Regions from separate parts of the Vibrio sp. 1069 genome, predicted to be linked through region 3. Evidence: predicted binding sites of a transcription regulator. Region 3 holds the regulator's gene; each other region holds the start of a gene.

Region 1 (8,294 bases), on a different contig from region 3:
ATGTGACCTCGACTTCTGCATCTGCTAAGAGTTTTCCGATGAAGCCACGACCAATGTTACCTGCGCCAAAATGAACTGCGTTTTTCATAATTCTTACCTACCAATGTCTAAAATGTTGACTTACGAAACTAGGGGGAGGCCAACCGCATAGGGGGTGACAGCTGACCTCATTTGCCTCAGGAGCAAATTAAAGGGGTAATTAAGCCGCTTGTTGACCGCCAAGGATGTTCAGAATCTCTTCCACATCGTTGGTGCTGGTTAGCTTCTCAATTGCCTCCGGCTCATCGAGCGCGTTCGTAATGGTGGTAATCACCTGGATGTGCTCATCGTTCTTAGCGGCAATGCCGATAACCAGTTTCGCTACATCATCGTCGTCTTCAGTAAATTGGATACCCGATGGGTATTGGCAGATTACAATGCCGGTTTTCTTCACGCGGTCTTTCGCTTCTACCGTGCCGTGAGGCACTGCGATAGATTCGCCTAGGTAAGTTGGAACCAATGCTTCACGCTCAAACATCGCGTCTACGTATTCTGGTTCTGCGTAGCCAAGTTCGACCAACTTGTTGCCCGCGAAGCGAATCGCTTCTTCTTTGTTGGCAGCTTTCAAACCTAGGTGAATGTTCTCACGCTGGATTTGGAACACCGACGTTTGCTGTGGCTCGAAGTTGTCGTCGTTTGCTGCCACGAGCGACACTTTTACCATTTGGTCGTCATTGGCTGCGGATTGGTTTTGTGCGGCTAGTAGTTTGGTGACTAGCTGGTTGTACATTTCGCTGTCTAGGAAGTTAGTCAATGAAATGTGGTGTGCGTTTGGAGCATGCTTACGTGCACGATCCGTTAAGTCTTTATGAGTAATCACGATATCTGCACTCTCTGGTAAGCTGTTAATGGCAAGGTTGGTTACGTGGATGTTCAGACCTGCGTCTTGAACCTTTTTGCGTAGCATGCTCGCGCCCATTGCACTCGAGCCCATGCCCGCATCACAAGCGACAATGATGCTTTGTACTGTCGCTAGGTCTACGTCACCTTTGCTTTGGCTGTTTACCACCGCATCGTTTTTAGATGCAGATTTCATGTCTTTCATTTGTGATGTTGCTTTCTCTAGTGCTGCTTCATCACCGTCTTCTTCTGTTGACGTTTGAGTCTTCATTAGCAGTGCTGCTACGGCGAATGACACGCCTGTTGCTGCTGCGATAGACGCTAGAACACCAACGATTGAGCCTTTCTGAGTCATCAACAAGATTGCAAAGATTGAACCTGGTGATGCTGGAGAAACGATACCTGCGTTAAAGATAGTTAGAACGAATACGCCAGTCATACCACCTGCGATAGCCGCAAGGATTAGGCGAGGGTTCATTAGGATGTATGGGAAGTAAATCTCGTGGATACCGCCGAAGAAGTGGATGATTGATGCACCACCTGCCGTTTGACGAGCCGTACCTTTACCAAACACCATGTAAGCTAGCAGGATACCTAGACCAGGACCTGGGTTTGCTTCGATTAGGAAGAAGATCGATTGACCTGTTTCAGACGCTTGTTGGATACCCAGTGGAGAGAAAATACCGTGGTTGATCGCATTGTTTAGGAACAGGATCTTCGCAGGTTCAACGAAGATTGAAGTCAGTGGTAGTAGGTGAGCAGAAACTAGGAAGTTAACGCCAGCCGCCAAGCCACCAGAAAGAATTTTTACGAATGGACCGATAAAGATGAAGGCAAGGATCGCACATAGCATGCCGATGATGCCCGCAGAGAAGTTGTTAACCAACATCTCGAAGCCACTTTTTACTTTACCATCGATGTAGTTATCGAATTTCTTGATAGCCCAGCCGCCCATTGGGCCGACCATCATTGCCCCCATAAACATTGGGATGTCTGTGCCGACAATCACACCCATTGTTGTGATTGCACCGACTACCGCACCACGATCGCCACCAACTAATTTACCACCGGTGTAACCGATAAGTAGTGGCAGCAAGTAGGTAATCATTGGGCCAACCATAGAGGCTAATGTTTCGTTTGGTAGCCATCCCGTTGGGATAAATAGAGCAGTGATAAAGCCCCACGCGATAAACGCGCCGATGTTTGGCATTACCATGTTTGACAGAAAACGACCAAAATTTTGTATCTTGATCTTGGCATCTGGTGATATCATAACAATTCCCCGTTCGATGTTCTGATGAATCTTGTTGTAGTAAACGGTTCGCCAAAACCGTTTGTTTGATTGCTTAGTACCCAATCAATTTACCACACATTTTCCAATTGGAACTGACAACGGGTTTTTTGTGATCTACGCCCGAATTTCTTAGGCTGAGAAACGGTTTTTAAGTGACCAAGTTCAACTTATTAACTTGTAACTTAATAACAAAAAGCCACTTTCAAGTCTGTCAATAAAAATCTTAGTGATCAATCCGATCTTCTGACAAATTTAAAATTAAAATACCTTGTGACTTTGATCACTTTTAATTTTTTTTGAAATTCGAATTAAATACTTGTGATGATCAATGTCACGTTTTGTGTTGAGTTGTGGTGAATTTAAAGTGTGACTTGGATCTGTTTTTGTTTTTTGTGAAAGTTTGTGACGGAATTGGTGAGATAAATGCTATCTAGATCTTTCGATAGATTGTATCTATAAGAGTCTTTTCGGCGCACTTCACGGAGCACGCCTAATTAGTTAATGAAAGGGTAAATAAAGAGAGTCGCCACACGGTTCTTCTTGTGATTCCCAACTCTCTATTTAATCACTGTTCTTAATCATCGTTGCTATTTAGTATGATAGACGAGGTAGTCATGAGCTTGCTCGCGTCCCATATACCTTGCCAATGTCTTTTCTTGAACATCGCGCAAATCCACCATAATCAATCCATCTAGAGCGTTATTGAATGCAGGGTCGACGTTGAAGCATACCAGCTTGCCATTGAGGCTTAAGTACTGACGCAGTAAAACAGGGACACCTTTTCCTTCATCGATTCTGGCAATTACGCGTGATAGTAACTGTAAATCTCCCAGAGCAGTAAGCATGCTGGTGTTCCAGTCACGATGGTGCTCAGGAAGTGGGTTAGAAGGCGTGACGTACTCTGCGCAGTTGTTGTCGTAGTGGTGCAGTGTCATTGATTGGGCAAGCAGTTGGCGTGCAGTATCACTATAGTCGTTGCTAATGCTTACCGGACCAAATAGGTGCGTGTAATCTGGGTTTTGATGAACGAACGTTGCGATGCCTTTCCACAGCAGCAGTAGCGCGCTCATGCTCTTTTGATATTGCTGCGCAATCACTGAGCGCCCCATCTCAATGGATTTACCCATTTGGTCGATAAAGCGTTGGTCATAGTTAAACAACGTTCGTGAATACAGACCTGCTACGCCGCGCTTTTCAATCAGTTGATCAACCAGACCTAAACGATACGCGCCCACCAAGCATTGGTCCTCTCTGTCCCACACAAACAGATGCAGGTAATCATGATCGAAATGGTCAATGTCTATTGCTAGTCCCGTCCCTTCGCCAACTTGTCGGAAATTGAGCTCACGTAGGCGACCAATTTCATGCAGTAGGGAAGGGATACTCTGCGACTCCGTGCAGTAAACATCGAACTCACCACTTGTTAGCAGCTTGGACTCTTTTGGTAAGTTGTTCAGCTCTTCAAGCAATTCGCCTACGGGTAACCCTGCCGCTATTGGAGAGAGCATTTCTGATGAAGAAGAAGGCTTCACTGAATGGGTTTCACGATTGAGCAAATAAGTGTTGAGCCGCAAATAGTTCACTACTTGATCATCGTTAAGCGTGTTGATCTCTTTAAATTTTATCGCTTGGCCAAAGGATAAGTTGATGGTTTGCGCCTGTTTGTTCAGCAGTTCTCGCCCAAGCAGTAGGGTGCGCAAAAGTGGATGGATTTTCCCTGCCATATAGAAGCGTTTCGAGTTCTGGCCACTGATGAATACTGGAACTGTCGTGGCTTTGTTTTTGCGAATTAGGCTACTTACGCTTCGACTCCACGCTTTGTCTTCCAAGCGTTGTTGTTTGGCATCGACTAACTGGGACACTTCACCGGCAGGAAAGACAAGCAATAAGCCGCCACTTGCTAGGTGTTTATTAGCCGCTCTGAGGGCCTTCATATTCGATTTGACGGCGTCTTTTCCTTCAAACACATCGACACCAATGAAGAGCTGATCTAACTCCGGCACGGTTTTCAGGTATTGATTGGCTAGAATTTGGATGTCGTCTCGTACCATCAACAAGAGTTCGGCCAAGATGACGCCTTCCACACAACCAAGCGGGTGGTTCGCCACAATGACGGTAGCACCTTGCTTAGGTACTGAGTCGAGTGAACCATGAGCAATGCGATAATCGATACCTAAGATATCCAGCGTGAAGCGGAGAAAAGTTTTGGTATCGGCATTAACGGGGCGTTGGGCGTAGAACTTATCAAGTTGGTTTAAACCGGTTGCCCATTCAGCAACGTTTTCACCAATGCCAAACGGCGTTTTACGTGGGAGACGAAAAGGGGTCGAACTATCCATATTTACCTCAGCGTACAAGTTGCTGATTGGATAGTAGAAATTACAGATGACAATTCAGAGGCAAAAGCATGAGCCTTTGGTGACAAACCAATGAAGCTTTATTGACTAAAGAAAACGGTATATCACTGTGCTATGAATCAAAACTCGCGTTATGTCTCCCTCTTAAAACAAGAGATAGGCTATCTTATCTAGAACAAAGATTAAGCTAAGTTGATATTTATCAGGGGGAAATAATGGAACGAGTTTCCAATAAAGCAGCACTTTGGATTGGGCTAAGTTTGATACTTGGTCTTGGCATACTTGGCTATTTTATGCAGCAGACGGCGGTGAAATACCGAGCCTATGAAAGAGTCGTGACAGTAAAAGGTTTGTCGGAGCGTGAGTATCCTGCTGATACGGTGATTTGGCCGATTCAATTTACTCTAGCGAGTAATGATATGGGAGCCATGTTTGATGAAATTGACCAGCAAACCCGTTTGATTTTGGACTTTCTAAGTGCCAAAGGGCTTCCTGAAACCAGCGTTTCCCTTTCTTCCCCAGCGGTCATTGACAGAAAAGCACAGCAATATGGGAGCGAGCAAGACATTGAGTATCGTTATTTGGCCTCGCGAACCGTTACGGTTTATAGCCAGAGTGTTGATGTTGTTCGAGCGGCAATCAATGAAATAGGTGAGCTAGGAAAGCAAGGCGTTTTGCTTAACCAAGATCCTTATGCAAATCGTGTTGAGTACAGCTTTACTAAGCTGAATGATGTGAAGCCAGACATGATCGAAGAAGCGACTAAGAATGCGCGTGAAGTGGCTGAGAAATTTGCGAAAGACTCACAAAGTTCACTGGGTAAGATCAAACGTGCAACTCAAGGGCAGTTCTCGATTTATGACCGAGACAGCAACACGCCTTACATTAAGAAAGTACGAGTGGTATCGACGGTTCAATATTACTTATCTGATTAAAGTTGCGCTCATATAGTCAATAGTTGGTCGTTCCATCACCTTCTATTTGTAGAGGTATCTATGCTCTGTGATAGGGAAATCAGTCTTCGATGACGCTATATACAAGTACTTTTTTATAAAACTAAGTTCTTAACAGTGATGAGGTGAGTTTGATAATAATCAAGCTCACTTGTTTCTTATGAGCGTAAGTTAGTATGACTTATTGCTAGAAGGAATTAGTATCATGGCATACAAGCACTTTGTTAGAGAACTACTGGGTTTAGCGATTGTTGTCTCTGTCGTCTTTGGCGTATTAGGCGTGATGTTAGAGCTCTTCGCACTGACGGCACTTTGGGAGCATCAGCAAACGATAGCCGATGTTTTCTTCCATGAATCTCTCTACTTCATCGTATTTTTAATCCCACCATACTTCCTCTGGAAGTTGATTAACCGTCCTGAATTGGTTTCTGCTGACCAAGCTTATTTGGCAATGAAGTTAGAGGCTGAAAGTCGACAATGAGTCGATTTAGTGAGTAATGAAAAGAAGAGGCTATGAGAAAACATTAGCCTCTTTTCTATCTGATTCGTGGGGCAAAGTATTCGCTGCTTTATTGATTAAAAAGCTGCTTCGATTGTGCCTTTGAAAGTGCGATCGAGATAATCACGAATCGCTTGAGATTGATAAATAGAAACGAACTTTTTATACGCTTCATTATTTTTGTCTGCGTCACGAGTGGCGATGACCATGACTGCTAATGGGGCGTCTTTTGCTTCAAGATAGATACTTTGTTTCTTCGGATCTAAACCAGAAGACATTACGTAGTTCATTGTAATCGCAGCCGCGTCCACATCATCTAATGTTCTTGGTAGCTGAGCGGCATCTACCTCGACAAATTCAAATGATTTTGCGTTTTTTGTGATATCAGTTAGGGCGGCTTTATGGCCAACACCCTGTTTCAGCTCAATTAAACCTGCATCGGCGAGTAGCAACAGACCACGACCACCGTTGGTAGGGTCATTTGGAAGCGCTATACGTGCATTGTTTGGAAGCTCTTGCAGTGAGCGATACTTATTGGAATAAAGCCCCATACGCATAAGAATGGACTGACCAATTGATACTAATTGGGCGTTATGGCTACTGTTGAAGTTGTCTAAAAATGGCTGGTGCTGATAGCTATTAATATCGATGCTACCATCGCTAAGAGCGGCATTAGGTGTCACGTAGTCAGAAAACTCAATGACTTCGACATTCAAACCTTGCTTCGCTGCCTCCTTCGCTACCGCCTCGACTACTTGTGCATGTGGTCCAACTGTCGCGCCCACTTTAATGACAGAGTCATCTTTTTCTCCACAAGCGCTTAAGCCGACTACTGCCGTGAGAATCAAAGCTAGTTTCTTTAAGTGACCAATACTTTTCATTGTAGCTCCATTTTTTGTTTTAGACGTCCATATGTTTATATGTCCATGCTATCAGAAGTTGTCTGAGGGTCAATGGTTTAAATCACGAGCAGACATTTTGTTTCTATTGCTCGTATAGAAAGCCAGATAATAGTTAAAGAAGAGGGGAAGAGGAAAAGCTATTACGAGGTTAGTGACGAGTTACCGCAACTGTACCTAAAGATATAAGATACAAAAAAGGCGTAGCAGGTATTAACCTGCTACGCCTTTCGAAATATGGTGGCCCCTCGCAGACTTGAACTGCGGACCAATCGATTATGAGTTAGCCACTAATATAGGAAGTCTAGGTAAACCGAGGTAAGTTTAGCGTAATTTAAAATAGGTTAAAGTAATTACTAAACAATAGTTTAGCGTAGTTTACGTAAATTAGTCAAAACTAGTGACTGTACCGCTATTGTACCTTTAGTTCTACAGAAATCATTTCAATATAGGTTTTGTTTGTGCCATTTAAATGTCGATAGGTTCTAGCTGTTCAGACTAAATATTTCCTAATGCTAGATTCCGCTCACAGAATTAAAAGCGATACCAACATATGAACACAACTAAGTTGAGACTTGGCTAAGGGATGGGTAGCTAGCATCCTAGACTGAAATCAAAGTTTTACTCAAAAGCCAACCTATTAGATTGCTTATGCTAGACTGAGAATGGTATGTTGGTTTTTAAATAAAACACGTGGCATATTGAAAGCATGGATTGCTTGTGTATAATTTGCACGATTTTTTTTCAGGGTGAATTACTATGACTGTGGTAAAAATGGCAAGTCAAAGCATAACAAACAAAGAGCAGTCTAAGGTCGAGACAAAGAAACAAACAGCGCCCGTATTATCACTGACCGCTCGAAAAAAAATGATCGCATTCGAAAATGCCAAAGAAAATATGAAACTAGCTGCCGAAAAGCTTGATTGGTAATGATTTAATTACTAATAATAAAACCTGAGCATTTTTTATACAGGTTTTATTATGTCAACTAAACTGCAAAGTACACCTTCCCCCGCTTCATCAGGGCGTTCTGCTCAAAACGACAGTTCCATGTCTGAATCATCCCAAGATCTCCAGTTTGACAATTCACTGGAAGATATCCGCTCAAGACATTCTCAAGAACTAGTGATCGCTTTATGTGGTGCTGTTGGAGCTGGTGTTAAACGTCTTAAAACCGCCTTAATCTCTGAATTAGAACGAGCTCACTACCATGTTGAGCATATTCGTTTAAGTGATTTAATTGCATATACCCAGGAAAATCCAGAAAAGATTCTCAATCTAAAGCGATATGAAAGGTATAAAACTCTACAAGACTTAGGAGATGAACTTCGTAAAAAGTCTAGTACGACTATTGCTGATATGGGCATCCGAAGAATAGGTATTCTTCGGAATACTTTGTTTGGAACAAAGGGG
Region 2 (8,294 bases), on a different contig from region 3:
TTGAAATGGACCAAAAACATGATAGAGTTCACACGTTAATGATGACCAGCATCATTAACTAACCTTTACTCATTTAATTGAGTAATTGTTCCGATGAAGACTGCAGGAGAGTGGTTATTAATCAAACTTTAACATTTGATTAGCATAACTCGCCGAAGAATTAACTATTTCAGGTGCTACCTAGGTAGCGGAGACTGTAGTTGGAGGAACCTCTGGAGAGAACCGTTAAATCGGTCGCCGAAGGAGCAAGTCTTGCACTCACGCAAGGTGAAACTCTCAGGCAAAAGGACAGAGGAGTGGAAAGTTACAACCTAACTATTTTGCTTGGCCTTCCCGCCTACAACCAATAGCTTAGTTCTTTTAGAGATCGTTGATCTCGTCCTTTCCCTCTTCTCCTTATTAGTTGTTTTATTAAGGGGAAATCATGAACAACCTACAATCTTTACTACAAACCATCGATAATTTTGTCTGGGGTCCACCGCTGCTTATTTTGCTAGTGGGTACAGGTGTTTACTTCACTTTTAGCCTTGGCTTGATCCAGTTTAAACACCTCCCAACAGCGCTAGCGATGGTATTCAGTAAAGATAAGTCATCTAATACTCAAGGTGACGTTTCTAGCTTTGCAGCTCTTTGTACTGCGCTCTCAGCAACAATTGGTACTGGTAACATTGTTGGTGTTGCCACAGCAATCAAACTCGGTGGACCAGGCGCTCTATTCTGGATGTGGCTCGCTGCCCTTTTCGGAATGGCGACTAAATACGCCGAATGTTTGTTGGCGGTTAAGTACCGAAGAGTCGATGATAAAGGCCAAATGATTGGTGGCCCAATGTATTACTTGCAATACGGTGTTGGCTCAAAAGCTCTCGCGATCATGTTTGCAGTGTTTGCTTTGGGTGTTGCTTGTTTTGGTATCGGTACGTTTCCACAAGTAAACGCGATTCTGGATGCAAGTGAGATATCTCTTGGTGTTAACCGTGAGCTATCTGCCTTCGTACTAACTCTTTTGGTTGCTTTCGTAACTTTGGGTGGCATCAAATCCATTGCTAACGTTGCAGGAAAAGTGGTTCCTACCATGGCTGTATTTTATGTGTTGGCGTGTTTAAGCGTGATCATCATGAATGCAGACCAATTGTTCAATGCCGTTGAATTAGTGCTGGTTTCAGCCTTTACATCAACAGCAGCGACTGGTGGTTTTCTAGGTGCAAGCATCATGTTGGCAATCCAATCAGGTATCGCTCGCGGTGTGTTCTCAAATGAATCTGGTTTGGGTAGCGCGCCTATGGCAGCAGCAGCAGCGAAGACAGACTCTTGTGTTAAGCAAGGCCTAATTTCAATGACGGGTACCTTTTTCGATACCATCATTATTTGTACCATGACAGGCCTTGCTCTAATCCTGACCGGTGCATGGCAAAGTGACCTAGCAGGCGCCGCGATGACGACTCATGCTTTTGCGGTGGGTTTAAATGCAGATACATTTGGCCCTATGCTCGTCTCAATCGGTTTGATGTTCTTCGCTTTTACCACCATTCTTGGTTGGAACTACTACGGTGAGCGTTGCGTTGTGTTCCTGTTCGGAACTAAAGCTGTGCTTCCATACAAACTGATTTTCGTTGGCTTGGTGGCATCTGGTGCATTCCTTCACCTCGATATGATTTGGCTACTGGCTGATATCGTAAACGGTCTGATGGCAATTCCTAACCTGATTGGTTTGATCGCACTGCGTCACGTCGTACTGGCAGAAACCAAACTGTTCTTTAGCTCAACATCGCAATCAGGTGAAGTTGAAGCAGTGAAAGCTTAGTGAAACGACAGCTGTTCGGTCACAAACTACCAGTAACGGAGAGCAAAGCACATTAGAAATGGTAAAAACATAAAGCCCGCTATTATTTAGCGGGCTTTATTTATCTTCGGTTAAATGGTTAATCTCTCAACCATTGATGCTCAACGTTTTCTCCACGTTCTTCAAAAAACTTCGCATTTTTTTGCTTGAATTGATCCGCTTTCAACTCTGATAGCGGCCAGTCTAAAAATGCTTCTGTTACAAACGAGTCGCCGACACCAACCTCAATCGATTCCAGATGTTTCCCGATGTAGCGATAAAAGTAGCCTTGCCCAAACGCATCGCACACCATAGGTACATGCCTGACACGTTGATGATTGACAGAGACCGAAGCCCAAGTCGTCGTTTTAGGTTCACAGGTTTGCTCTTTTACAACGTCGACCTCAAATTTATTGTCCATAGTTGTCGAAACAAAAACGACAATAGCGTCATGCAAATACACACGCCTGAGCAATAACTGTTTAGTGTCTTGAGTTCGCGTTTGTTGTATTCCATTAGCAAAAGGCTCGAAGTAGCCCCAGTGCCAAGACCAGATCATGCCGCGTTGCGCAAACTGTACTTGTGGCCACGTATGCCAAGCAACAGCGGCACCTATCCCCACAATAAATACAGCGAGTAGTATCAACAATCGATAAATATTACGCATTAAACGGGTTTTTCAATTAATAACTTCACACCAAGTGCGACTAATACTGCGCCCGTCGCGCCTTCCATCCACTTCATAAAGCTTGCATTCTTTAGTAGATTTTTAGCCGAGTTAAGCGCGCCAGCTAAACCACACTGCCAAACCATCGCAATAGCAAAGTGTACAGATGCCATCATCATTGATTGAAGCAAGGGTGAACCTTCTGGATTCACAAACTGTGGCAAGAAAGCCAAATAGAAGACCGCCGTTTTCGGGTTCAAGACGTTAGAAAGAAAGCCCTCTCTAAAAGAGCGCTTACCATTAAACACTTCGTGAATCTGCTCGGTCACGGTCAATCCATCTTTCAACGACATTAGCGCTTTTAAACTGCTCAAACCAAGCCAGATAAGATAAGCTGCGCCAATCATTTTTACGATTTGGAACAACTCTGCTGATTGCGCAAGAATCGCCGAGATACCAACCGCAGAAAAAAAAGCATGTACGAATAAGCCAAAGCAAATCCCTAGACTGGTTGTACATCCATCTTTTAGGCCCGAGCGGCTAGTGTTACGGATAACAAGTGCAGTATCTAAACCTGGCGTTAACGTTAAAATCGTAATGGCAATAATAAATGCCTCGAAATTCAAAATATCCATATTATCGTGATAATTAATTGTCAATCCTTCATCAATACCGCCAATCCACAAGATTCGCAAGCTTCTTTTTTAAGAGAGCTATACAACTGGGTGAGTTTATGGACAATGGGTTGGAGTTAATTATTAATTATTAGTAAATTAACGCAGGTTGCTTAGTGCAACACCATATGAAGGACCCGTTATCGGGTGTTTAGGGAAAGAACAAAAGAATAAGAGTAGTCACATGAACGCATTTACAAAACTCGTTGAACATTCCAAAAAAGTGGCAAATTTTGAGCATCTATCTGCCATCATAGATTGGGATCAAGCAGCGGTCATGCCACCTGGTGGCGCTGAAGCACGCTCGAATGCCACGGCAGAGCTTGATGTACATATCCATTCTTTAATGACTCAACCGCACTTGGGAGAGCTTTTCGCTCACGCAGAAGAAGACACGCTGTCTACAAAAGAAAAATCTATCCTAAGAGAAATGAAGCGTGGGTGGCAGCAAGCTAACTTACTACCAGAATCATTAGTTCAAGCTCAATCTCTTGCTGGCTCCAAATGTGAACATGCATGGCGTACACAACGTGGAGAAAATGACTGGGCTGGTTTTGAAAAGAACTGGGCTGAAGTAGTAAAGCTATCGCAGGAAGAAGCGCAAATTAGAGCCGAAGCAAATGGCACGACTCCTTATGATGCCATGCTCGATGTTTATGAACCTGGCACAACGTCTGCGTCGTTAGACATTCTTTTTGCTGACGTGAAAACCTGGCTTCCTACTTTGATCGATGAAGCGCTTGAAAAACAACAATCAGACAACATCTTATTGCCAACTGCGCACTACCCTGCGGAAAAGCAAAAAGCGCTCGGTTTGGAAGTCATGAAGCTACTTCAATTCGATTTTGAACACGGTCGACTTGATGAGAGTACCCACCCATTTTGTGGCGGTGTACCGACAGATGTGCGTATTACGACACGTTATAATGAAAACGAGTTTGTCCAATCATTGATGGGGATTGTCCACGAAACTGGCCATGCTCGATACGAGCAAGGGCTACCAAAAGATTTATCAGGAACACCCGCGGGAGAAGCTCGCTCTATGGGTATTCATGAATCACAATCACTCTTCTTTGAAATGCAAATAGGACGAAGCAGCGCGTTTATCGATCACCTCGCTCGACTGGCTTCTAACCATTTTTCTGGTAGTGAATTCGAAAAAGCCAATTTAGCCAAAATTTACACTCGCGTAGAAAAAGGCTTTATTCGCGTAGATGCTGACGAACTAACATATCCTGCTCACGTTATTCTTCGATATGAAATTGAGCGAGATCTCATGAACGGCGTCATCAAACATACAGATGTACCAGAACTCTGGAACGAAAAGATGAAAGCGTACTTGGGGCTATCAACCGAAGGAAACTTCAAAAATGGCTGTATGCAAGATATCCATTGGACAGACGGAAGTTTTGGCTATTTCCCGTCCTACACGCTCGGTGCGATGTACGCTGCACAATTTATGGCAGCAATGAAACAAACCGTCGATGTAGATGCGGTTATTCGTTCTGGCGACTTAGCTCCGATATTCAATTGGCTCTCGGAAAACATCTGGAGTAAAGGTAGCTTATTCACCACTGATGAGTTGGTAAAACAAGCCACGGGTGAAACACTGAATGCTAAACACTTTCAAGCTCACCTAAAAGATCGCTACTTATAAAGCGAAAAGAATAGAAAGTAAAAGCCCAAGGTTCGTATGTTCCTTGGGCTTTTTGTAGGCTCTCTATGTGTTATGCCAAGCTAGGGATGAGCCTAGGCTTGTACAAACAGTCCTCACCCTCTGGTCTAGTTTTAAACCGACGATGAAGCCACATATACTGGCTCGGACTTGCCATGATTGATGTTTCAACTATTTGATTCACGAATGCGGCGGCACGTTGATGATCCTCTTTCGGGAAACCTTCGACGGGCGCACTAATGGTTAGGGTATAGTGTCCGTCTTTTCCTCTTACCATCGTAAAAGGCACAATGGCGCAATCTGTAGAATCAACCAACAAACTTGTACCTGTCGTAGTACAAGCATTTTTAACGGCAAATAACGGTGCAAATGTCGAGCGTCGGTTACCATAATCGTGGTCCGGTGCATACCAAACCCGCTCACCCGTTTTAAGTGCTTCAAGCATGGCTTTGACGTTTTTACGATCAATCAGTGTACGATTAGAGCGAGAGCGTCCCTTATACTGAAAATAATCAAAGCACGGATTATTGTTTGGGCGATAAACACCGGTTCCAGACTTTTTAATGCCAAAAGCTCGAGCACCTAACTCTAGATTCATTGAGTGTACGGCCAACATTAATGCACCTTTGCCTGACTTCTCTAAAGCCTCTAGATGCTCCATGCCTTTTATCGTGACGTGTTTGTTTACCCGTTTATCTGACCAAAACCATGCCATTGCGGTCTCAAAAAGTGCGATGCCAGTATTGTCGATGTTGTCTTTTAGAATTGCTTCGCGTTGGCATTCTTCCATATGAGGGAAGCAAAGCTCAAGATTGCGTCTGATCGTAACTTGACGTTTTCTCATGAGTCGCATAGCTAAACGACCAATGTTGCGTCCCAAAGCTAGTTGAACTTTAAAAGGAAGGAGGCTAAGTAAGTACATCACGCTAATGATAATTAACGTTCCCCAGTAACGAGGCAAAAGAAATTCGGCCTTGAATGCAGGCTTTTTGTATTTGTTCATGTAAGTATTGTCAGATGTGCCCATCTATAAGTGATAAAAACAATGATAATGGACTGCACTTTTATCATTGATAACGCTAATAACATAAATTAAAGCGCGCGGATTCTATGGTTCTTCGACACACTACACAATAAGAACTTTGCAGAAATATGTAGGGAATGAAAAAGCAGTAAAGATGAGTCGCCACGTTAACATCTATCGGAGTGATTTATCTACTGCCCTTTCCTAAAGTTTGAAGAAACATAACTTTGTATTTTCAATGCGCTAAATAATGCCTGTGTTTCAATCACATAATGCGACCGTGATGAATGCAACAATAAGACGTCATATCAATACTCGCCATTAGCGATTGAATTTGCACTAAAAAGCCGCAGCAATTTCTCGCTGCGGCTTCTTATTCACTTAACAAGTAGAGTGGCGTTATTCGTGCCCTACTGTTTTGGATAATAAATTTACGATCAACACACCAGCGATGATAAACCCAATACCAACTAGGGCTGGTAAGTCTAGACGCTGTCCGTAAACAAAGTAACCAACCGTCGCAACCAAAACGATCCCAGCACCACTCCATATGGCATAAACAACCCCAACAGGCATTGTTTGCACTGTGACGGAAAGCAAGAAGAAAGCGATGCCGTAACCAATCAAAACGACTGTGCTCGGCATTACTTTCGTAAATTGCTCTGTTTTGGGAATATAAGAAGTGGCAATCACTTCACATACAATCGCTATCGACAGCGCCAACATTGGTGGCATAGAGACAAGCATTTTGAACATAAGGCATTAACGCTCAACAGAAATGTAACCGACAACATGTCCGGATAATTAGGCCGCGCATTATACCCAACTCATCTCACGATGGAATACCACTAACGATGTTTACACACCATCACTTTCGCTTACTTTTTGATGACCAGGTGAAAGGCTGACGTTTTGGTGCTGACGAGAAATTTCAAAGTAGATATGCATATCAATCGGCTCAGGTGTATTGAGTAGCATCTTACCTACTTCACGTTGGAAATGACCATAATTACCTAGCTCATCCGTTAGTTCTAGGAGCTCGTAAGAGGCTTCATCGGCAAACATTCCATACGCATACTGATAATGACTGATATCCTTGCTCTTATCATAACCCAGCTTTTGAAGAGCTTGATCAATCTCTTCCGGCGTATAAATGTCTTTATCACCAAACGAATGCAGTAGCACGCAAGGAACTTCTTGAGCGATGCTCTGAATCTTTGTCTTTCTCTTGAAAATACCGAACATAATGTCCTCCACTGACGATGTTTCCAAATATGCACATTAATGCAAAATGGTGAGCTGATTGTTTTTAGTATGGCTCATTAATTTGAGACTTCCTTACTACGAAGTCACCTTCACATATTAACGTGATCGCATAATTACCAGCAAATAGTACACACTGCGTTTCAAACCTATCTCATCAGAAACTCTGCTTTAGTCACAATTGTGTGACAACCCCGAGTACGGTTTACCATAATGTAAAGAGTAGATTGAAAAGTCGGATTTCGTATCGACATCTAAACTTAATTAAGTTAGCTTTAGAAGTATAGACGTCTAGATTGACTATACTTAGGGAGAGAAAGTCGTGCCAATTAGAATTCCAGATCAATTACCAGCTACCGATGTATTAAGGACAGAAAACATCTTCGTGATGAGTGAAACGCGTGCAGCGAGTCAGGAAATACGTCCTTTAAGAGTGCTGATCCTTAATCTGATGCCAAAAAAAATAGAAACTGAAACTCAGTTTCTGCGTCTACTCTCAAACAGCCCACTACAGGTTAACGTCGAATTACTGCGCATTGATAACCGCCCGAGTAAAAATACGCCAACTGAACATTTAGACACGTTTTATCGCCAATTTGAAATGGTGCGAGATAAAAACTTCGATGGCATGATCATTACTGGGGCTCCATTAGGTTTGGTGCAATTTGAAGATGTCATTTATTGGGATCATCTCAAAACCATCATGGAGTGGGCAAAAGATCATGTGACATCCACTCTTTATGTTTGCTGGGCTGCGCAAGCAGGGTTAAAGCTACTCTACGATCTACCTAAAAAAACGCGTAAAGAAAAACTTTCAGGCGTGTATCATCATCAAATCCATCATCAGTTTCACCCTATCTTACGCGGATTTGATGACACGTTTTTGGCTCCTCACTCGCGTTACGCAGATTTTTCGCCTCACTTTCTAGAAGAGCATACTGACTTAGACATTTTAGCGACATCGGATGTCGCAGGTGTGTACTTGGCCACCACAAAAGACAAACGAAATGTCTTTGTCACAGGACACCCTGAGTATGATTCCCACACTTTACATAATGAATATATCCGAGATTTAAGCGAAGGTATGGAGCCCGCTATTCCTGTCAACTATTACCCAAACAACAACCCAGATAACCCGCCAATTGCAAGCTGGAGAAGCCATGGACACCTCC
Region 3 (8,294 bases):
AAAGGCGATCCAATCATCATTCAACATCTCAATAAAGTGCTCGGTAACGAGCTCGTCGCTATTAATCAGTATTTTCTTCACGCCCGAATGTATAAAGACTGGGGCTTAAAGCACCTAGCAGACAAGGAATATCACGAATCTATCGATGAGATGAAGCATGCCGATCATCTAATTGAGCGTATTTTGTTCCTTGAAGGCCTACCGAACCTACAAGATTTAGGTAAGTTGATGATTGGTGAAGATACCAAGGAAATGTTCGAGTGTGACTTAAAGCTTGAAATGGCGGCTATTCCAGATTTAAAAGATGCGATTGCCTACGCTGAAGACATTCGAGATTATGTGTCTCGAGATCTCTTCCAAGATATTCTTGAAGATGAAGAAGAACATGTTGATTGGCTAGAGACGCAACTTGGCTTGATTGAAATGTCTGGTATTGAGAATTATCTCCAAGCGCAATACGTGGACGAAGAGTAACGATACTTTCTGAGTTTGCATACTCCAATAATAGTAAGAAGAAAGAGCACCTGACTCGAAAATCAGGTGCTTAACCCCGTTATCTGGTCTAATCTCTTTTATTATCGGCTTTTTAAGGATATTGCTCGCAATCTTGCCTATGAAGTTTGATTTCTATCCGATAGAATTTATGCCCCCTTACCTAAAAATAAAAAAGAGAAACGTCCATGTCTGAAGACAACCACCAAGCAGCCACTCCAGAAGAAGAACATCGCCAAAAAGCATTGGATTACCATGCTTATCCAACTCCAGGAAAGATTGCTGTCGAACTTACAAAGCCTGCGGAAACGGCGGGTGATCTTGCCCTTGCTTACAGCCCTGGTGTTGCAGAGCCAGTGCGTGAAATCGCACAAAACCCGGATAACGTGTACAAGTACACTGCAAAAGGGAACATGGTTGCTGTTATTTCTAACGGTACCGCTATTCTAGGTCTAGGTAACCTAGGTCCACTTGCATCTAAGCCAGTGATGGAAGGTAAAGCGTTACTGTTTAAGCGTTTCGCAGGTCTTGACTCTATTGATATTGAAGTTAAGCACCGCACGATCGATGAATTTGTTGATACTGTTGCGAGCATTGCAGACACTTTTGGCGGTATCAACCTTGAAGATATTAAAGCACCAGACTGTTTTGAGATTGAAAAGCGTCTGATTGAGCGTTGTGATGTACCAGTATTCCACGATGATCAACATGGTACTGCTATTGTAACGGCAGCGGGTATGCTGAATGCAATCGAACTTCAAGGTAAGAAACTTGAAGATTCAACAATTGTTTGTCTTGGCGCTGGCGCTGCCGCTGTAGCGTGTATGGAGCTTCTGATCAAATGCGGCGCAATGCGCGAAAAAATCTACATGCTAGATCGCAAAGGTGTGATTCACACTCGTCGTGATGATCTTAATGAATATAAGCAGCTATTTGCGAACAATACAGATAAGCGCACACTAGAAGACGTGATTGAAGGTGCAGATCTGTTCCTAGGTGTATCTGGTCCAAACCTATTGCCAGCGGAAGCGTTGAAGTTGATGGCAGATAAGCCAATCGTATTCGCATGTTCTAACCCGGATCCTGAAATCAAGCCGGAACTTGCTCACGCAGTTCGTGATGACTTGATCATGGGTACTGGCCGTAGTGATTATCCTAACCAAGTTAACAACGTATTGTGTTTCCCATTCATTTTCCGTGGTGCTCTTGATGTGCGTGCAAGTGAAATCAATGATGAAATGAAACTTGCAGCCGTTGAGGCGATTCGTGAGCTAGCAAAAGAGCCTGTACCTGAAGCCGTATTGAAGGCTGCAGGTGTTGATAAGCTAGAGTTTGGTGCGGACTATATTATTCCAAAACCAATGGATTCACGTTTGCTACCACGTGTTGCAAAAGCGGTTGCTCAGGCGGCGGTTAATTCAGGTGTAGCTCGTATCGAGATGCCTGAAAACTACATGGCAGAGTAATATATCTTTCAGATGTGATACATAAAAAATGGGACGCTATTGCGTCCCATTTTTTATGTCATTCATTTGGCTCGAGGCAAGAGTTATTACCTGAAACCTCTTATCAGGCTTTTTTATTCTTCGTCGAATGACTCAAATTCGATGCCCATTTCCGTCATCAGCGCTTTTACTTCTGTTGGAATATCATCAGGACGGTCTTTACGAAGGTCTTCATCTGTCGGAAGTGGCTGACCTGTGTACGCGTGCAAAAATGCCTCGCATAGCAGTTCGCTATTGGTTGCATGGCGTAAGTTATTGATCTGACGGCGAGTACGCTCATCAGTTAGCACCTTTAAAACTTTTAGCGGGATAGAGACGGTAATTTTTTTTACTTGTTCGCTTTTTTTGCCGTGCTCTGCATATGGGCTAATGTATTCGCCATTCCAGTCAGCCATTGCACACCTTCATTTATGTAATCGGTTAAAAATAATTTAGGTGCTGATTTTAGCTGCATTTACCGCCATAAGCAAAGACATATAGACGTCTAGAAGTGTTGACGTCTCATTTTTTGACGAGTAAAGTGAACATAACAGCAAAGGAAGCGTGTTGATCACTTTATGTTACTCATTAGATATAGCGCATTCCTATTTAGAAGTCATTACCCGTGAAAGGATACACCCATGAGCACTCGCAAACCTGCGACCATTGCAGTACGCACTGGTATTGAATCAGACAGCCAATATCATGCTGTCGTTCCACCTATTTATCTTTCCACTAACTATGGTTTTCCTGCTTTTGGTGAAGTGCCCAAGTATGATTACACACGATCTGGTAATCCAAACCGCGGACTGTTGGAAAGTGCGCTATCTGAACTTGAGTCTGGAAAAGGAGCGGTTGTTACTAACTGCGGTACGTCGGCATTAAATTTATGGGTTTCCGCTTTTCTCGGCCCAGATGATCTCATTATTGCTCCTCACGATTGTTATGGCGGCACCTATCGTCTTTTTAATACTCGAGCTAGCAAAGGCGATTTTAAGGTTCAGTTTGTCGATCAATCAGACGAACAGGCTTTAGATGCTGCATTGGCACAAAAACCAAAACTCATTTTGCTAGAAACTCCGTCAAACCCTCTGGTTCGCGTAGTGGATATTGCAGCTACCTGTGAAAAAGCGAAACAAGTCGGCGCGTTAGTTGCGGTGGACAATACCTTTTTGACACCCGTGTACCAAAAACCTTTAGAGCTAGGTGCGGATTTTGTTATCCACTCCACAACAAAGTACATCAACGGTCATTCGGACGTAATTGGTGGGGTAATCATCACCAACACAGAAGCGCATGCAGAAGAGCTTGCATGGTGGGGCAATTGTATTGGTGCAACGGGCACACCTTTCGATAGTTACATGACACTGCGAGGTATTCGTACGCTTGGTGCTCGTATGAAAGTACATGAAGAGAGCTCACAGCAGGTACTGGCTTACCTACAGAAACAAGCGTTAGTTAAAACTATCTATCATCCAAGCCTGCCGGAACATCCAGGTCATGACATCGCTAAAAAGCAGCAAACGGGCTTTGGCTCTATGTTGAGTTTTGAGTTTGCTGGTTCGTTTGAGCAGTTAAAGGTGTTTGTGAAAGAGCTCCAACTGTTTTCATTAGCTGAATCATTAGGTGGTGTAGAAAGTTTGATTTGCCACCCGGCATCCATGACTCACCGTGCAATGGGTGAGGAGGCACTGGCGGAGGCTGGGGTCTCTCATCAACTATTGCGTTTGTCTGTCGGTTTGGAAGATGCACAAGACCTCATCACAGATTTAGAACAAGCGTTCGCTAAAGCTACCCAGTAATAGGAGACGATAACAATGACTGTACAACGTCAGCTGCATAAGTTTGGTGGCAGTAGCTTAGCAAACCCAGAATGCTACTTACGCGTTGTGGGTATTCTCAAAGAGTATTCGACAGAAAATGATCTTGTGGTCGTCTCTGCTGCAGGAAAAACCACTAATCGCTTGATTGAGTTTTTGGAAGGGTTAAATAAAGATGGCCGAATTGCGCATGAAGCGCTTCAAAGCTTAAGACAGTTTCAAACTGAGCTAATAGAAAGCTTGTTGGAGAGTGAAGCAAAAGAAGAGCTGTTAGCTTTATTACATGATGAGTTCAGTACTCTCTCGGAGCTGACTGCACCACTCACTAATGCGCAAAAAGCCGCGGTACTGGGGCACGGAGAAGTATGGTCTGCTCGCCTATTGGCCGCGTTATTATCTCAACGTTCTATCCCTGCGGTTGCACAAGATGCACGAGCGTTTTTACGTGCAGAAGCGGGAACTCAACCAGAGGTTGATCGCGCTCGTTCATACCCTTTAATTAAAGAGATCCTCGCGCAGCATAACCATAAACGTGTGGTAATTACTGGCTTTATGGCTCAGAACGAGGCAGGAGAAACCATTCTACTTGGTCGTAACGGCTCTGACTATTCTGCAACGGTCATAGGCGCGCTTGCTGAAGTCAGTACTGTCACGATTTGGAGTGATGTTGCTGGTGTCTATAGTGCCGATCCACGTTTGGTGTCTGACGCTTGTTTATTACCGTTACTTCGATTGGATGAAGCCAGTGAACTTGCTCGCTTAGCTGCCCCAGTGCTACACAGTCGCACGCTTCAGCCTGTGGCGCAAAGTACCATGGACCTTAATCTCAAGTGTAGCTATCTGCCAGAGTCGGGTTCTACTCGTATTGAGCGTGTATTGGCATCTGGTCGTGGCGCTAAAATTATTACTTCACTGGATGATGTTTTATTGGTGCAGTTGTCTTTCATGCATGGGCACGACTTCGAAAAAACACAGAGTGATGTATTACAAGCGTTGCAGCGCGCGCAATTAGAGCCACTGGCATTTGAAGCTCAATCCGATCAGCACACGCTACGCTTGGCTTACACCGCAGAAATCGCCGGTGGTGCATTGAAACACTTGCAAGAGCTTGCGGTAGAGGCTGAAATTAAGCTAAAAGAAGGTTACTCGCTCTTAGCTGCGGTAGGTGCAGGCGTTACGAAAAACGCCAATCATTGCTTTGGCTTTTATCAGAAGCTAAAGCACTCTCCGGTAGAATTTATCTCTGAAACAGACTCAGGGCTGAGCCTAGTCGCTGTTTTGCGCCGTACTGATACTGAGGCGTTGGTTCAAACGATTCATAGCCAGTTGTTCCAAGCGCAAAAACGCGTGGCAGTGGCTTTATGTGGCAAGGGTAATATTGGTTCTAGTTGGTTAAATTTATTTGCGACGCAAAAAAGTGAGCTCGAAAAACGTCATGGTATGAGCTTTGATCTTGTCGCGGTTGTGGATAGCCAAACCTATTGGTTCGATGAGCAAGGTATTGAGGCGGCGAGTGTTGCTGAACGATTTGATGATGAAAGCATAGCAAACAATGGGGATTGGCTGGCACGTTTGGGAGCGCTTAAAAGCTACGATGAAGCCGTCGTGCTTGATGTTACCGCAAGTAAAGAGTTGGCTCAGCGCTACGTAGAAATCGCACAGCAAGGCATTCATTTGATTTCCGCTAACAAAGTTGCCGGTTCCGCAGATAGCCAGTACTACCATCAGGTTCAAGATGCATTCGCTAAAATTGGTCGTCATTGGCTATACAACGCAACGGTTGGTGCTGGGTTACCGATAAACCATACCGTGCGAGATCTTCGTGAAAGTGGGGATGAAATCGTCGCTCTATCGGGTATTTTCTCGGGGACGCTATCATGGCTGTTCCAACAGTTTGATGGTTCTGTGCCATTTAATGATTTAGTCGATCTTGCTTGGCAGCAAGGTTTAACCGAACCTGATCCTCGTTCTGATTTAGATGGCTCCGATGTAATGCGTAAGTTAGTCATCTTGGCTCGAGAGTCGGGCCTAGATATAGAACCAGACAGCGTTAAAGTTGAGTCTTTGGTGCCAGAAGAATTAAGAGAACTGAGCTTAGATGATTTCTTCGATAATGGAGCGTTGTTGAGTGAAATACTTCAAGAGCGTCTGACAAAAGCACAGAGAAACGATCAAGTGCTTCGCTATGTGGCGCGTTTAGAAAAAAATGGTAAAGCAACGGTGGGAGTCGAAGCGTTATCTCGTGAGCACGCGCTCGCCAACTTATTGCCATGCGATAACATTTTTGCCATAGAGAGCAAGTGGTACAAAGATAACCCTCTGGTCATTCGAGGACCAGGCGCTGGCAGAGAAGTGACAGCCGGCGCTATTCAATCCGACCTCAACCGATTGGCTGGTTTATTTTAAAGTTGCGATTGACCTAAAAACCCTGGAATTAATCCAGGGTTTTTTATTCCCCTATCAGTGCCATACTGAAGTCATAACCCGTGCAAAATGGTGAGATGATGCTCAAGTAGAAACTTGAACTATCTTCATTATTAACTTGAGAAAAATTCATAATTACAAGGTTGACATTAAATCGTATTCAATACATTCTGTAGACATATAGACGTCTAAACGTCGATTTTAAGGATTTGTTTTCGTGGCGGAGTGCCGCAGGGAGAGTAAGATGGGATATACGCACGCAGGCCATATCGACGCCTTGAACCAGAATATTGCTGAGTTATCAGATAACATCAATGTATCGTTTGAGTTTTTTCCGCCAAGCAGCGCTAAGATGGAAGAAACACTTTGGAATTCAGTGCACCGTCTTAAAACGCTTCAACCTAAATTTGTTTCTGTGACTTACGGTGCGAACTCCGGCGAGCGTGACAGAACACACTCCATCATTAAAGAAATTAAAGCCACAACCGGATTGGTTGCCGCTCCCCATCTCACTTGTATTGATGCGACTCGTGAAGAGTTGATTAATATTGCCGATGATTATTGGAACAATGGTATTGAAAATATCGTCGCTCTGCGTGGTGATATTCCTCCAGGTGGCGGTGCGCCTGATATGTATGCCTCGGATTTGGTTGAGCTGCTGAAATCACGCCACGATTTCGATATCTCCGTTGCAGCATTCCCTGAGGTTCACCCTGAAGCTAAAAGCGCACAGTCTGACTTATTGAACCTAAAACGTAAGGTAGATGCAGGTGCAAACCGTGCTATTACTCAGTTCTTTTTTGACGTTGAGTCTTACCTGCGATTCCGTGACCGTTGTGTCGCAGCAGGAATTGACGTAGAGATTGTGCCAGGAATTTTGCCTGTATCGAACTTTAAGCAAGCTTCTCGCTTTGCGGCACAGAACAATGTGAAAGTACCAGGATGGATGAGCAAACAATTCGATGGCTTGGATGATGATCCGGTGACTCGCCAGCTTGTAGGAGCTAGCCAAGCTATTGATATGGTGCGTGTACTGAGTCGTGAAGGGGTTAAGGATTTTCACTTCTACACACTAAACCGTGCAGAGATGACTTACGCGTTATGCCATACGTTGGGTGTTCGTCCTCGCGCAGTAGTCGGTGCGTAAACCTAGTTTCAAAAAGATAAAAGGCTTGCCAAGTGGCAAGCCTTTTTCGTTTTATCAAAGCAAAAGGAGTTTAACCAATCACTTCAAGTTCAGTTAGAACTTCTTCTGCCCAAGTGATCCAAGTTTCACGTAACAGTAGGTTACGGCGAAGCGTTAGACGTTCTAGGCGAGCTTGTTTATCTAAAGTTGACGGCGTTGCGTAGTAAGCCGCTTCAATTTCTTTGTAGTGAGAAACCAGTTTGCGAGACTCTTCAACTAGCTCGGCGAGTTGGTCACGGAATGGAGCCGCTGGTTGAACGGCACATGCCATCAATTTCGCTGAAAACTCATCACGAACTGTTGGGTGTGCAGTTGGTTGATCAAACCACTCTCCTAAAGCGCTGCGACCAGCGTCTGTAATGGAGTAAACCTTGCGGTCTGGTTTGCCTTCTTGGGGTTCTAATACGCAAGTAACCAGTTCTTTCTCAGCCATTTTGTTGAGTTCACGGTACACCTGTTGGTGGCTTGCTTTCCAGAAGTAACCGATGCTAGCAGAGAATTCTTTAGTGATATCGTAACCGGTTGCGTCGCGAGTGCTAAGAACAGTTAAGATTACGTGTGGTAATGACATGTCTTCAATCCAAATGGTCAATAAACTTGTAAACAAGCTACTTATACTTTCAGCTGCGCTCTTACTGGCACTTGAGTTTTTTAATGTATAAGTAGCACCAACAATGTTGGTCCTGTCACCTTAAAGCCGTTTATCACCTAGAGAGATGGGGAGTCCCATCAAGGCTGGAGCAGGTATGATTGGATTTATGAGCTCTCAGCAGGCAAGTAGTATATAAATAATAAGCATGAAGTGGAATAGTAGGACAAAATTACCCTAAAAAACTAACATAATAATCAATAGTGTTAACTTGTGGTTTTTTATTCTTTTATTTTGGT

The links. Region 3 encodes MetJ, which represses methionine synthesis genes. Its sites were predicted from a motif close to TTAGACNTNTANANGTCTAA; they were not measured.
Region 1: R7040_RS09530 (MetQ/NlpA family ABC transporter substrate-binding protein) is a predicted target of MetJ. The motif match lies at 6,883-6,902, and genes of this name have one in related genera.
Region 2: metA (homoserine O-acetyltransferase MetA) is a predicted target of MetJ. The motif match lies at 7,398-7,417, and genes of this name have one in related genera.

The regions. Positions count from the first base shown of each region.
Region 1 is NZ_JAWOWP010000004.1:323,388-331,681, forward strand. Features, by position in the region: gene R7040_RS09505 (mannitol-1-phosphate 5-dehydrogenase) at 1-88, opposite strand, end outside; gene R7040_RS09510 (PTS mannitol transporter subunit IICBA) at 200-2,152, opposite strand; gene R7040_RS09515 (lysophospholipid acyltransferase family protein) at 2,761-4,512, opposite strand; gene R7040_RS09520 (SIMPL domain-containing protein) at 4,746-5,465, shown strand; gene R7040_RS09525 (hypothetical protein) at 5,689-5,964, shown strand; gene R7040_RS09530 (MetQ/NlpA family ABC transporter substrate-binding protein) at 6,060-6,863, opposite strand; gene R7040_RS09535 (hypothetical protein) at 7,641-7,811, shown strand; gene R7040_RS09540 (hypothetical protein) at 7,863-8,294, shown strand, end outside.
Region 2 is NZ_JAWOWP010000001.1:457,322-465,615, reverse strand. Features, by position in the region: glycine riboswitch at 203-302, shown strand; gene R7040_RS02085 (alanine/glycine:cation symporter family protein) at 425-1,801, shown strand; gene R7040_RS02080 (hypothetical protein) at 1,920-2,486, opposite strand; gene R7040_RS02075 (LysE family translocator) at 2,486-3,121, opposite strand; gene R7040_RS02070 (carboxypeptidase M32) at 3,345-4,817, shown strand; gene R7040_RS02065 (LpxL/LpxP family Kdo(2)-lipid IV(A) lauroyl/palmitoleoyl acyltransferase) at 4,888-5,838, opposite strand; gene R7040_RS02060 (DMT family transporter) at 6,259-6,594, opposite strand; gene R7040_RS02055 (DUF6559 family protein) at 6,718-7,104, opposite strand; gene metA (homoserine O-acetyltransferase MetA) at 7,445-8,294, shown strand, end outside.
Region 3 is NZ_JAWOWP010000023.1:42,730-51,023, reverse strand. Features, by position in the region: gene bfr (bacterioferritin) at 1-474, shown strand, start outside; gene R7040_RS22180 (malic enzyme-like NAD(P)-binding protein) at 681-1,958, shown strand; gene metJ (met regulon transcriptional regulator MetJ) at 2,072-2,392, opposite strand; gene R7040_RS22170 (O-succinylhomoserine (thiol)-lyase) at 2,618-3,778, shown strand; gene R7040_RS22165 (bifunctional aspartate kinase/homoserine dehydrogenase II) at 3,794-6,202, shown strand; gene metF (methylenetetrahydrofolate reductase) at 6,465-7,367, shown strand; gene R7040_RS22155 (PadR family transcriptional regulator) at 7,438-7,977, opposite strand.